DNA from 3 places in the Furfurilactobacillus sp. W61-4 genome. Region 3 is predicted to be linked to each of the others. Evidence: riboswitches for the same ligand, from Rfam matches in the RefSeq annotation. Region 3 holds a riboswitch; each other region holds the start of a gene.
What was found. A riboswitch is a leader RNA that binds a small molecule or an ion and turns the genes downstream of it on or off. The one in region 3 is predicted to bind thiamine pyrophosphate.
Positions count from the first base shown of each region.

Region 1: linked by a shared signal. The riboswitch ahead of thiM (hydroxyethylthiazole kinase) and the one ahead of AC27FN_RS07885 (ECF transporter S component) in region 3 are both predicted to bind thiamine pyrophosphate.
Region 2: linked by a shared signal. The riboswitch ahead of thiW (energy coupling factor transporter S component ThiW) and the one ahead of AC27FN_RS07885 (ECF transporter S component) in region 3 are both predicted to bind thiamine pyrophosphate.

Region 1 is NZ_BAAJNZ010000001.1:299,625-303,812, forward strand. Features, by position in the region: gene AC27FN_RS01470 (manganese-dependent inorganic pyrophosphatase) at 1-303, shown strand, start outside; gene AC27FN_RS01475 (iron-sulfur cluster biosynthesis family protein) at 509-880, shown strand; gene AC27FN_RS01480 (iron-sulfur cluster biosynthesis family protein) at 1,053-1,412, shown strand; gene msrB (peptide-methionine (R)-S-oxide reductase MsrB) at 1,433-1,885, shown strand; gene msrA (peptide-methionine (S)-S-oxide reductase MsrA) at 1,930-2,469, shown strand; TPP riboswitch at 2,514-2,615, shown strand; gene thiM (hydroxyethylthiazole kinase) at 2,686-3,483, shown strand; gene thiD (bifunctional hydroxymethylpyrimidine kinase/phosphomethylpyrimidine kinase) at 3,485-4,188, shown strand, end outside.
Region 2 is NZ_BAAJNZ010000005.1:41,492-45,679, forward strand. Features, by position in the region: gene AC27FN_RS07320 (zinc-binding dehydrogenase) at 366-1,406, opposite strand; gene thiW (energy coupling factor transporter S component ThiW) at 1,525-2,031, opposite strand; TPP riboswitch at 2,139-2,238, opposite strand; gene AC27FN_RS07330 (matrixin family metalloprotease) at 2,421-3,164, shown strand; gene AC27FN_RS07335 (MarR family winged helix-turn-helix transcriptional regulator) at 3,390-3,917, shown strand; gene AC27FN_RS07340 (rhodanese-like domain-containing protein) at 3,920-4,188, shown strand, end outside.
Region 3 is NZ_BAAJNZ010000005.1:169,364-173,551, reverse strand. Features, by position in the region: gene AC27FN_RS07895 (energy-coupling factor transporter transmembrane component T family protein) at 1-136, opposite strand, end outside; gene AC27FN_RS07890 (ATP-binding cassette domain-containing protein) at 133-1,560, opposite strand; gene AC27FN_RS07885 (ECF transporter S component) at 1,589-2,170, opposite strand; TPP riboswitch at 2,296-2,384, opposite strand; gene AC27FN_RS07880 (ECF transporter S component) at 2,585-3,196, opposite strand; gene AC27FN_RS07875 (hypothetical protein) at 3,246-3,563, opposite strand; gene AC27FN_RS07870 (nucleoside hydrolase) at 3,792-4,188, opposite strand, start outside.

The sequences.
Region 1 (4,188 bases), on a different contig from region 3:
GAGATGGGCGGCAAGACGGTGCGCATTGACCAAATCAACACGGTTGACTTGGATGAAGTTTTTGCTCGCCAAGCTAAACTTGAGGCGGCCATGGCTACTGAAGCCCAAGCTAACGGTTATGATCTATTCTTAGTGCTCGTTACGAATATTTTGGATAGTAATTCTCGCCTGCTCGTTTGGGGTGAACCAACGGCGGCGGTTGAGAAGGCCTTCAATACGACACTTACGAATCATACCGCTGATTTGCCAGGGGTAGTTTCACGTAAGAAGCAAGTGGTACCACCACTGCAAGATGCCTTCTAAAATTTGATTTGAATCGATTGCGCGGGATCTAAATTGGCAAGTTCGTCTGTGAGCGGAACTGGTTGATTTGGTTCCCGCGTTTTTGCTTCGCGACTGGTTTTTAAAGGCTCAATGAATAAGCTTAAAAGATTGTATCCGCGTGACGGTCGCGCCATAATTAATTCGTAGCGTTGATCATTAAAATCATTTTTCGGAGGTAGTCACAATGGCAGCACAACATGAATTATCATTTGATGATGAAGTCAAGGCCCAGTTGCAACCGTTGTTAAAGGATGGCAATCAACTGTTATTAAGCTATGACGACGGGGTCGGTCCGTATTCGCATCATGGCCTAGTCGCTTTGCAAGTCTCATTTCAGCTCGTTATTGTTGGCCAAGATGCCGACGTTAGCGATTATGAAGAAACGTTGCCATCTAACCTTGGTCCAGTTCGGTACAAGGGCTATTCTGGTCGTTTCTTGGGTCATGAACTACACGCTTCGTTTAACAGCTTAATGCACGCGATTAAGCTGTCTGACGAGGGTGAACAGATTGATGATAATGTGGCTGTGATTGTTGACGATAGCGCAGCCAAATGAGCACAACCTTTCGATAAAGCTGCTTGTAAAATGATCCTAACGGGAGATAGGATCATTTTAGTCTAGACGAGTTCGATGGGGCACTGAGCACATCCCTTGCTTATCTGGTCAGATGGGTGATAATACTTACTTGTAGTAAGGAATTTAATTTACAGATCAGGAGGCTACTTTTATGAGATTAATGATTACACCGGCTGCTCAAGCAAAATTAGCACCCTTGATGAAGCCTCATACACAATTATTATTAAGCTATGATGATGGTGTAGGTCCTTATTCTGCGGTCGGATTTTGCTCGCTGGATACTGCCTTTGATCTACTGGTGGTTGACCAAGACCAAGCCATACCTGATTATGATGAAACGATTGATTCAAATCTTGGCGAAATTAAGGTTAAAGGGTATAGTAAGGCTCAGTTAGCCGATCAGATGCGATTGGATTTAAACCCCACGTTTAATACGCTGCGACTAACCAGCGATCATGAACAGTTGGATCCTAATGTCCAACTAAAGGATCTCACGACACAACAGGTCTAAACGAATTGGGGGCTGATTAAATGGATCCAGATCAAAAAGCAGCAGCATTGGCTAAGTTATCTAAGGAAGCTTACGCAGTTACGCAACATGCCGATACTGAACGACCATTTTCTGGTCAATACGATGCCTTTTATGCAGATGGTATTTATGTGGATGTCGTCAGTGGCAAACCGCTGTTCTCTTCGACAGATAAGTATGACGCTGGCTGTGGCTGGCCGTCGTTCACGCATCCAATCGACGCCAAATCGGTTAAAGAACATCGGGATCGTTCATTTGGCATGGAACGAACTGAAGTAGTGAGTCGTGAGGCAGAGTCCCATCTAGGACATGTTTTTACCGATGGACCGGCCGAAGACGGTGGGTTGCGTTATTGCATCAATTCGGCCGCACTTAAATTTATTCCTGCGGATCAATTGAAGGCAGCTGGATATGGGCAATATGCTGACCTATTTCCACAGATAACGCAGAAGTAAGTAAACGCGTTAGCTTAGGTAGGTTAAATCGAGGAGGACTTTACATGGCAGAAGCGACAGCAATTTTTGCGGGTGGATGTTTTTGGTGTATGGTAAAGCCGTTTGATACGGTTCCAGGTATTAAAACGGTGGTGTCGGGGTATACAGGTGGACATGTGCCTAACCCGACGTACGAGCAAGTTGCCAGTCATACCACTGGTCACACCGAGGCGGTTAAGATCACCTTTGATCCAGACGTGATTAGTTACGATCAATTAGTTAACATCTATTGGCAGCAGACCGACCCAACGGATGCCATGGGCCAATTTCAAGATCGTGGCGATAGTTACCGACCCGTTATCTTTGTGAATAGTCCAGAGCAACGGCAAATTGCTGAGGCTTCGAAAGCTGCATTGGCCGCTTCAGGGCGATTTGACGAGCCAATCGTGACGAAAATTGAAGCTGCGCAGCCATTTTACGCTGCAGAGGACTACCATCAAGATTTCTACAAGAAGAATCCTTTGCGCTACCAAATGGAAGAAATGGGTGGGCGCGAAGCCTTCATCAAACAACAATGGGCTGATAAAGATCAAACAAAGGCGTAAACTAATTGACGGTCAGCACAAAGATCGGTATTCTAGACGTAAATAGTTTCCACTAGGGGTGTCCACATGGCTGGACTGAGACGACTTGGTCGGACCCTTTGAACCTGTAAGTTCAGACTTGCGAAGGAAAGTGGCCAGTGTGATTGAGGAATGACAACGCTGAAGCCTTCGTGGTTTTAGCGTTTTTTCTTGTCCAAATTGGCCGAGGAGGAAAAAATGAATCCAGAATTGTTAGCCGCTATTCGACGGCTTAATCCAGTTGTATTAACCGTTGCAAATGCGGTGACGATTGCCGAGGTTGCCAATGCCGTGAATGCAATTGGCGCCTCACCAATCATGTCAAAAGCACCAGAAGAGGCGCCTGAACTTGTGGGGCTGGCAGGCGGTGTAACACTCAACTTGGGCACATGGACGAAAGTTCAGGTTGAGCAAATGGTTGCGGTTGGTCAGGCTGCAAATCAAGCGCAGGTTCCCGTTGTGATTGACCCAGTCGCGGTTGCATTGCCCAAACGACAACAGATCTTCACTAATTTAGTTGAACAAGTTCAGCCAGCCATCATCCGGGCCAACGCGGGGGAAATGGCCTTTCTTGCTGGCGAAGATGATACAACGCGCGGCATTGACGCGACCGATTTAACGGTAAACCATGCGCTAGTCGCAGCAGAAGTGGCGAAACGTTTTAATTGTATTGCGGTGATGACCGGCAAAAAAGATTTCATCAGTGATGGCAGCAAGACGTTTATGGTTCATAATGGGACGCCCCTATTTGCGACCCATGTTGGTTCCGGTGATATGTTAAGCAGCGTTTTAGGGGCCTTCTTAGCGGTGAGTGAGGATGCGCTAACCGCTGCAGTAACTGGCACTGCCATTTTCGCGGCAACGGGTCAGTGGGTGGCACAGACTGCGCAACTAACTCATCAGCAGCCAGGAACCTTTGCGGTTAAATTAATGGATGGTTTGGCTGCCGTTAGCATGACCGATTTGAAATCTTTACTTGAGGTGGAGGTCAATTAATATGGCACTAACTGAATCAGTGGCACAATTTCCCCAGGCATTATCCATTGCCGGATCTGATTCCGGCGGTGGTGCTGGTATGCAAGCAGATCTCAAGACGATTCAAGAGCGTCACGTTTTTGCGGCGACGGTTCTTGTCGCGATTACCGCACAGAATACGCTGGGGGTTCAGGATGCTTTTGCTCTGCCAACAACCTTGATTGATGAACAATTTGCTTCTTTAGCGGCGGATTTAGCAATCAAAGCTTGTAAAACGGGGATGTTAGCAGATGTCGAACGGGTCAAAGCAGTCGTTGCCAATCTAAAGCGTTATAACTTTGGCCCGCTGACTGTTGATCCCGTCATGATTGCAAAGGGTGGCGCACCACTATTGAGTGAGGCAGCGGTGGTCACGGTTCGCGATGAATTAATTCCTCTGGCGACCGTGTTAACTCCCAATTTACCAGAGGCCGAGGCCCTGACCGGCTTGACGATTACGACCGATCAGCAGATGCGCCAGGCTGCTGAACAGTTACAGACGCTAGGGGCAGCAAACGTCATTGTCAAGGGTGGCCACGAAGCCAACCCTGAATTGGCGAATGATTATGTCTTGTTAGCCGATGGGCGATCATTTTGGTTGAGTTCGCCTAGACTAAACACGCACAACACGCATGGCACGGGTGACACATTGTCGGCCTGCATTACCGCAGAACTAGCTAAGGGCGC
Region 2 (4,188 bases), 130 kb from region 3:
TGATTAGTGGATATTGTCGAATCAAAAAGCATTTTTTGTCCAGCTACACAAGCCTGATGTCTGTGCCTAGCCAAGGCCGCCTAATTGGCAAAAAACGCCAATTTGCCGACCTCCGCTAGTGCTCAACATCACCCAGCTTGCTTCGCTTTGAGTTGTTTGTCCAGCTACACAAGCCTATTACCTGTGCCTATCCCAGCCCGATCAATTGGCAAAGAACGCCAACTGTTCAGGCTCCGCTAGTGCTCGGTAACACCCAGCTTGTTTCGCTCTGATTTCTGTTTGTCTACCACCTTGCGACGCCCAAAATCCTTACTTAGCTAACCGATTTTATGAGGACAGTCTGTTCCTCCGCAATTAATAGATAATTAATCAACAACAATTAATGATTTAATTGCTTCACGGTTGGTCATTGCCTGATAAGCCGCATCAATCTCATTTAAGCCAAACCGCTTGGTAAACACTTTACCTGGATGAATCTGTCCATCTAAAACCGCCTTTAAGAGAACTGATTTATCGTACGTGGTCACGGATGCCGGTCCACCAGCGATAATTCGATTGTTATAAAATGAACTGGCCATATCCATCTTGGGTTCATGGGGCAAGCCGACACGCCCAACAATCCCACCGGGGCGACATACTTGCATCGCTGTTTCATTAGATAATTCAGTACCGACACATTCTAAGACTGCATCAGCGCCGGCCCCGTTCGTTAAAGCTAGCACTTCGCTGACAGCCTCATCACCCCGACTAGCAACAATGTCAGTTGCCCCAAATTCAGTGGCTAATTGTTGTCGATCTTGATGGCGACTTAAGGCAATAATTCGCTTGGCACCACGCATCTGCGCTGCAATAACGCCACATAGACCAACCGCGCCATCGCCCACCACGACAACTGTGTCGCCGGCTTGGACATTAGCCACCCGGGCAGCGTGATAACCAGTCGCCATCACATCAGCCAACGTCAATAACGAATCGAGCATGGCCTCACTGTAATCTGTGGGTTGACCAGGAACTTTAACCAATGCCCATTCGCCATGTTCAAACCGAATTTCTTCTGCTTGCACGCCATGACTAAAGTTAGCCGTGTGACTCTGGCAATCACCATCAAAGCCTGCCCGACAGGCTGCACAATGGCCACAACCGTGCGTAAACGGGGCAATGACGAAGTCGCCTGGTTTAACGGTTGTAATCTCGTCGCCGACTGCTTCGACGATTCCTAATGCCTCGTGACCGCCGTTTTCCGAATGATGTGGTTTCTCTTCCAAGCCACGGTAAGCCCACAGATCTGAACCACAGACACAAGTTCTAACCACGTGCAAAATGACATCGTCAGGCGCTTGAATCGTTGGTCGGTCAACATTTTCAAGCGCAACTTTCCCAGGTCCCATAAACATCGTTGATTTCATTTGAATCCCCTTCGCTTCTTAGATTTATTTCAATCAACTATGATTATCGACCTTCTAGTTTGGTGATTCAACTCGAGAAACATTCACTCGTGTTGCGTTGTCAGGAGGTCCCTTGTCGTCATTCATCTAAAAAATCGCTTTTTTTAATGATTGTCAACTGCCGTAATGTTTTAACAACTAGCGCGCCTAACAAACTGCCAACAAGTGCTGATGGGGTAAAATATGGAACATAAAACCAGAAACTAGGTAATTTCAATCCATAACCAACCTGCATCACGACAAAGGAAATCATGGCTCCAAATAACCCAACGCCAAGTGTCTCGCCCATTGCAGCGGCCAGAGTCGACCGATTAAATATCCGATATGCGAGCCAAGCTAACACCGGCCCGACTAAAATACTTGTAACTGCAACAGCTGGTCGCCCCTCAAGTAGCATGCGAATCAAACCAACAATAACGGCGGCGGCCGTCGCATAGACTGGCCCGACTAAAATGGCTAGGATGACATCAACCATGTGTTGGAACGGGGCCATATTGGGAAAAACGACGAGGGTGGATAAAATTAATCCGATCAGACTACTAAAGATGGTGAATAACCCTTTGCGTAATTGAACATCTCGCTGCATGTAACAGTCCTCGCTTTCTTTAGTGACAACAACACTTAATCTAATCCTTGCCACCAAAAAAGCCCTTCCAGACAGAAAGGGCCAGCTTGCCGTTACTTACAGAACTCACGACGCGTCAGCCACTTTCCTCCGCTAGTGTTAACTAGATCAGGTTCAAAGGGACCGGGTTTTAACCCATCTCAGCAAACAGCGCCCCTAGTGACAATTTTCGATTAAATTTAAAGACATTTTACCATACTTGCACAAACGATGAACCACTTACTCGTCCGTTTAACCGATGGCCTTTCAAGTTAACAATGACACTTAATTTTTCACTACATTACGGCGGATAATGACCGTTTCATTACATCAAGCGTTAAACTTGGTAGAAATTTTCTGGAGGATTATTTATGCACCGACATCGCGGCTTTATCAGTTTCATAATTATTCTGGCTGCTGGCGTCTTTTTATTTGGTAACCCTCATAGTCCAATTCCGCAAACCACTCGTAATGCGTGGCAGCAACGACTCAATCAGTTATACCAAAATGCACGCCTAAAACTCACGCAACTTAATGAACCATCGATTCGCTCAACCCCTCAGGCCACCAGTCAATCAACGACGAATCAAAGTTCCGTCACCACAGCCACTAGTACTGTTAACGCGACGCCAATCTTGCCAATTATGCAAGGCAAAAAAATTAGTTCAACGTATTATTATCACTACGATACGGGCACGCCGACTAATGTTCACACCGTATTTGAGCAAGCGGTTAAGCTTTACAATGCAACTGGTGTCGTTAAGCTTCGCCCCGGTAAAGGAACTAACTTGCAGAACCAATTGGCCTTTGGCACCTACCATAAACAGATGACCGCTGCGCAACTCGGCTCCATCGAATTAGGCGAAGGCGGCCCACAACTAATTGAGCAGGTTGGGCCAGGCGCTTCTGATGTGGTGATCAACCATGGCTCAGCTCAACTCAATATCACCTATAATCAATCGATTAGTCTATCTGTGTCGATTCATGAACTCGGCCACGCTTTAGGTTTAGATCATAGCCCTGACCAAAACTCAGTCATGTATCCCATTGATCAAGGCAAAACTGCCTTAAGTGATGGCGACGTTAACGCCTTAAAACAGATTTATCAACAATAGCCATCTCGGCAAGCGGTCGCTGAGGATTAAATCATTGGATGGCGCACCCCGGTGATTTATTATCATTTCTTTGATTAATACACCAGCTGCTTCACCCGTTTTTTATGCTTAGAAGGTTCCACTTAAGCTTCTCACTAGCTTCATCGCGCAATTTTTGACAAGGGTAGTGAAAAGTTTTATACTCATTTAGTCAGCCGGCTAACTAAATTAGGGGGGGAGGTTTGCATGAATCACATTGATTTCAAGGATCGGCCAACGAGTCATCGAGTCACAGAGATGAACGCTGAGTACGGCAACTTGGATGCAGATGCGGTCGTCTTATTTCTTCGCTTTCAGGAAGTCGCTCGACGACTGCAAAGCAGTTATGATGATGTCTTGGCTCAATTTGATTTATCGGAGTCTAAATTCATCATACTAATGTTCCTGAAACGAGCAGGTAATACAGGACTGGGCGTCTCAACCATTGCTGAGAAATTGGGGGTCACCAAGGCAACCACCAGCAAACTCGTCCATGCCCTCGTTAAACAAGGCTTCGTGACTCAGACGCCATCTCAAGCGGACAAACGCGCCACCGTGGTAAAAAGCACGCCGCTGGGGCAACGCAAACTGGCAGCTTTTTTACCACATAATTTCAGTACCGTTAATACGATGATGGCCGAGCTTACTCCAGCTGATCGCACTACCCTTACCCAGCTACTGGGAACCCTTGATCATGGTATTCAATCATTAACTCACTCACAGGAGATGTCATAATTATGGAAAATGAAAAAATCGATTTTTTAAAAACTTACCTGAGCCTCTATATCGGTCATCAAGAAATCGTCGAACACTTAGACGATTCTGATTCACCCTACGTTGTTCTTGATATCCGTAACGCACCAGCTGCCATCAAAAAAGATCAAATCAAAGGCGCCCGGGCCATTGCCGCCAAAGACTTGACCGCGCAGCTGGCTACCTTACCCAAGGATAAAACTTACGTGGTTTATGACTGGACTGCCGGCACAACATTAGGTAAAACCGCCTT
Region 3 (4,188 bases):
CTAACATAGGAGCTCGGTGCCACAGCATGGCCAAAATTGAAATTAAAATAATGATGACATTAGCCCAGATGACCGCGGTGAACGAGATCTCAACACCGACGATGAGGACTAAAGCTAATAATAGCGTTGGATTCATAATGAAGCCTCATAAGTTAGGTGTTGCTGATCAAGGTGCAGATGAAGGTCAGCAAAGGTCGCGACGTGCGTTAACTGATGGGTAATCATGAGAACGGTGCGTCCGTCTTCATGAACCGCTTCCTGTAATAATTGCAGCACGGCTTGTTCCGAAATAAGGTCTAAACCAGTGAGCGGTTCATCCAGTAGTAGAGTGGGGGTACCCATAATCAGCATGGTTAAAATTTGCAGTTTTTTCTTTTGTCCTTCGCTGAGTGAATAAACGACTTGTTCATCGCGGCCGGCCAAATTAAGTTGCTCCAGGGCCGTAGTTGTTCGCGCGGTTGTCCAAGCTGAACTGACTTGTTGGCGATGACTCATGGCGAGCTCTTCAGCCACGGTAATATTTAGGAACTGGCTGGTGGCCTGCTGAAAGACTAGGGCCACCTGTTTAGCATACCGCGCGCGTCGTTGCTTGCTGACTTGTTGATCCTGCCAAGTCAGTGAACCATGGTAGTCTTGCAAACGAACGAGGGCGTTAAAAAGGGTCGATTTGCCAGTTCCGTTGGCCCCGGTGACGACGGTCAATTGATTGGCAAAAAGGTCGAGTGCGTCTTGGACGATCAAGGGATGCTGATGCCCAACAGAGAAATTATTCAATTTAAATACCGGTTCAAGCGTGGCGAGATCAGGTAATGATACGGGCTGCTGCTGATGTTGCTGCTGGTCAAAGTCGGCAAAGCGCGCTGTTGCTTCAGCATTATCAGCAAGGTGGACACGTCGTTTGGTTGGATCGAGAATAAACAACTGATTGATTCGCGCCTGGTAATCAGATAAATCGTGATCTGCAATAAGAATAGTTTTACCCTGCTGGTTAACAAGCTTGGTTAATTGAGCCAATAAGAAGCGCCGTGCCGCTGGATCAACATTTGCGAATGGTTCATCTAATAAAATGACTTGTGCATTAAGTGCGACGATAACTGCTAAAGATACCTTTTGCTGTTCACCGCCAGAAAGCGTTGTAAATTGGCGATCGGCAAAGGCGGTGACACCCGAAAATTCAAGGGCCGCCTGTGCTCGTGTTGGAATATCACTCACGGGAACTTGTAGGTTTTCCAAGGTAAAGATAAGTTCTTCGCGTGGGGTTTGCATCGCGAACTGTTCACTGGGGTTTTGAAACATCATTGAGACGATTTGTGCACGTTTGGCGGGAATCATCTCGGCAATAACCTGCTGATTGACGGTCACCGTGCCAGCTGTTTGAATGCCAGTGAAACTAGGATATAAACCAGCAATGAGCTTGAGGAGGGTTGATTTACCAGTTCCAGAAGGACCCGTCAATAGGTTAAAGGTTCCTTTATCGATGGTCAGTGACTGATCATCTAGAATGGGAGAATCTGTTTCATCGTATTTAAAAGTCAGATGGGAAAGCTCAATCATTGTCATTAAGATTACACTTTAAGTTGGTTTGCGATTAGTGACGACTACGATTCAGCAGTTTCGAGCGATCAAGCAAATGCGTGACAGCTGAAACTAATAATGCGCCAAATACCCACATTGAAATGAAACGCGTGATGAATAATGCGATAATCATCCAGAGATGATACTGGTTGTATCCGGATCGGAACAAGTCCCAACCAAAAGTAACGATCGCAGTCGTTAAGGCAGATAACGTTAAACTGAACATGTCGTAACGTCGATATAGTGTGAACGTAAAGCCTAATTCAGAACCGATCCCTTGGACAAAGCCAGAAATCAACGTACTTGGGCCCCATTGGCCACCGATGATTGCTTCAACGGCAGCAGCCAAAATTTCACCGATTGTTGCCGCGCCAATTTTCTGTAACATAAACGCAGCTAGCGGACCGGCCATCGTCCAAATGCCCAGAATAGAATCATTGGCAAACGGCGCTAAGCCAAAGGGCGTTAACAGTGCAGTTAGCCCGTTATATAAAAAGCCGGTAACAAAGAAAATGATCCCCATAAAAATGGCGATGATGGTAATCAGGATCACATCGCGAAGATGCCAACCGTTAGAATGACTTGCTTGTTGCATAAAAAGACCTCCGTTTGGGGTGACCAGCGCAATCAATGTGCCCGCCATGATGAGGAAAAAAAAGACCCCTCACCAGTGTCGAGCCTGAGTGAGAGGTCGTAAATGTCAATAAGACAAATAATCCGCATTCGGATTACGTAACTCCCTTCGCCGGTATTAACCGGATCAGGTTCAATGGGTTTTATCTCAGCCAATGGCACCCCAGTTATTATTTGTGAAGCAACCTAAGCGTAAAGGAAAGTTTGAAAAAAAGCAATAGAAGATCAGATCAGAGCGTGAGCCAGGCCGTTTTGAGCCCGAGCAACAACTGGAAATCACGGACGGGTGGGTTTCACCCGGTAGTGATTGCAGGTTGTGCACAGGGCTCAGGCCTGGCGAGCGCGTTTACATTATGAGTCAGCATGGTTTCAAAGACTAGCCTCGTGATCGGCGGACGGCCAAGATCGCGCTCCCGACGATCGGCACGATAATGACACCCGCAATCATCTCAGCAATGCCATTGACGCCGACTAAGGATAATAGAATCCACATAAAAGTCCCGCTGTGGGGAATACCAGGGAAGTAATAACCAAAGCCGGCGATTGTAATCCAAGAAAACAAGACGACGAGGGCAGTATTGGTAAAGGAAGCCAAGAATCCTGATAAAGTTAGCGCTAACCCTCGATGCTGACGTTTAACAGCGAGCTCTTGGAAGACATAACCAACCACAATGCCAATCATGATTCGAGGAACAATCGCTGTTACCGGGTTACGAAATAAAAAGGCACCTAGATTATAGACTTGGGTCCACGCTTGAATGAGTGACGCGAGTCCCCAGACGCCACCGATGAGGCCACCCCACCAAGGGCCCATCATAATGGCGGCAATTGCAACTGTAAATTGGATAATCGCGATCTGTAGGCCAACGGCGGTTAGGCCAAGGGGAATGTAACCCAAAAAGGGAACCAAGACCTGAACCAAGACAATGGCAATAAATAAGGCAGCTAAAACTAAATTACGTGTGTTTGATTTTGTTGCTGTTTTCATGAGCGATTCCTCACTTAATTTCATTTAATCATGAGTTGATCCGGGCTGATTAGACAACCAGCATCCGGATACCCATCACAATGTTGTAAAACCATAGAATGACTGACAGCAAACATAGAACACCAATGAACAATAGGGTTAACCAACCCAGACCAGCGGTGGCGCCGATTGTTAATCCGTAGACGGCAATGAAAAAGAATAGCATAAAAGCAAAAATGGCTGGAATTAGTTGGCTCCAAAATGCGTGTGCGGCATGATGGGTGATGTCTGGTTGACCCGCGCCGACAATCCATACGATGAGTGGAAAGATAACTGGTAAGAATAAGATGCTGAGGTAACTGAGCGCGTTAACGATCCGATGTTGCATGATGACACCTCCCATGAACAGTTGCCTGAGTTTTGTATACATTCTACGCTAGGAAGCGTTTGTGTGACAAAGTTTTTTGTTCGCCAGTCCGTAAATTTTTGACTAGCGCAACGGACAGTGAATGGCAGAAAGTTGATTATGATTTTTGAGTAAGAATTGATATTGACTTCAACAAAACCACCTCGCCGGTTAGCGAGGTGGTTGTTTTAGCGAGTATTTAGAAAAAGTTTAGTGCTTAGCGAATAAGTTCGTTAGCAGATCCATAAAGTGAGCAAGATAGCGTTCTTTGTCTACATCAACCGCGACACGCATGTTGGTCGTAGGAGCGTTCAACCGCGCTGTGTCACCGATGGTCCGACCGATGTCAGCTGGATTAGCGGCATCGTCGTGGGTAACTTTCATGTTGAGGTCAATGAGCTTAGCGTAAGAATCGTCAATGGAAATGCCAACCGCTAATGGATCGTGAATGGCACAACCGTTTTTGTCGATGTCTAAGTCATAATAAGCATCGATGTAGTAGTCAGTGATGTCAGCGAATTTTTCACCGGCGACAGTGTCCAAATCACGCCACTGTTGTGTTTCTTTCTTAGTGAGCAGTGTTCGTAACGTGACGTCCAACCCAACC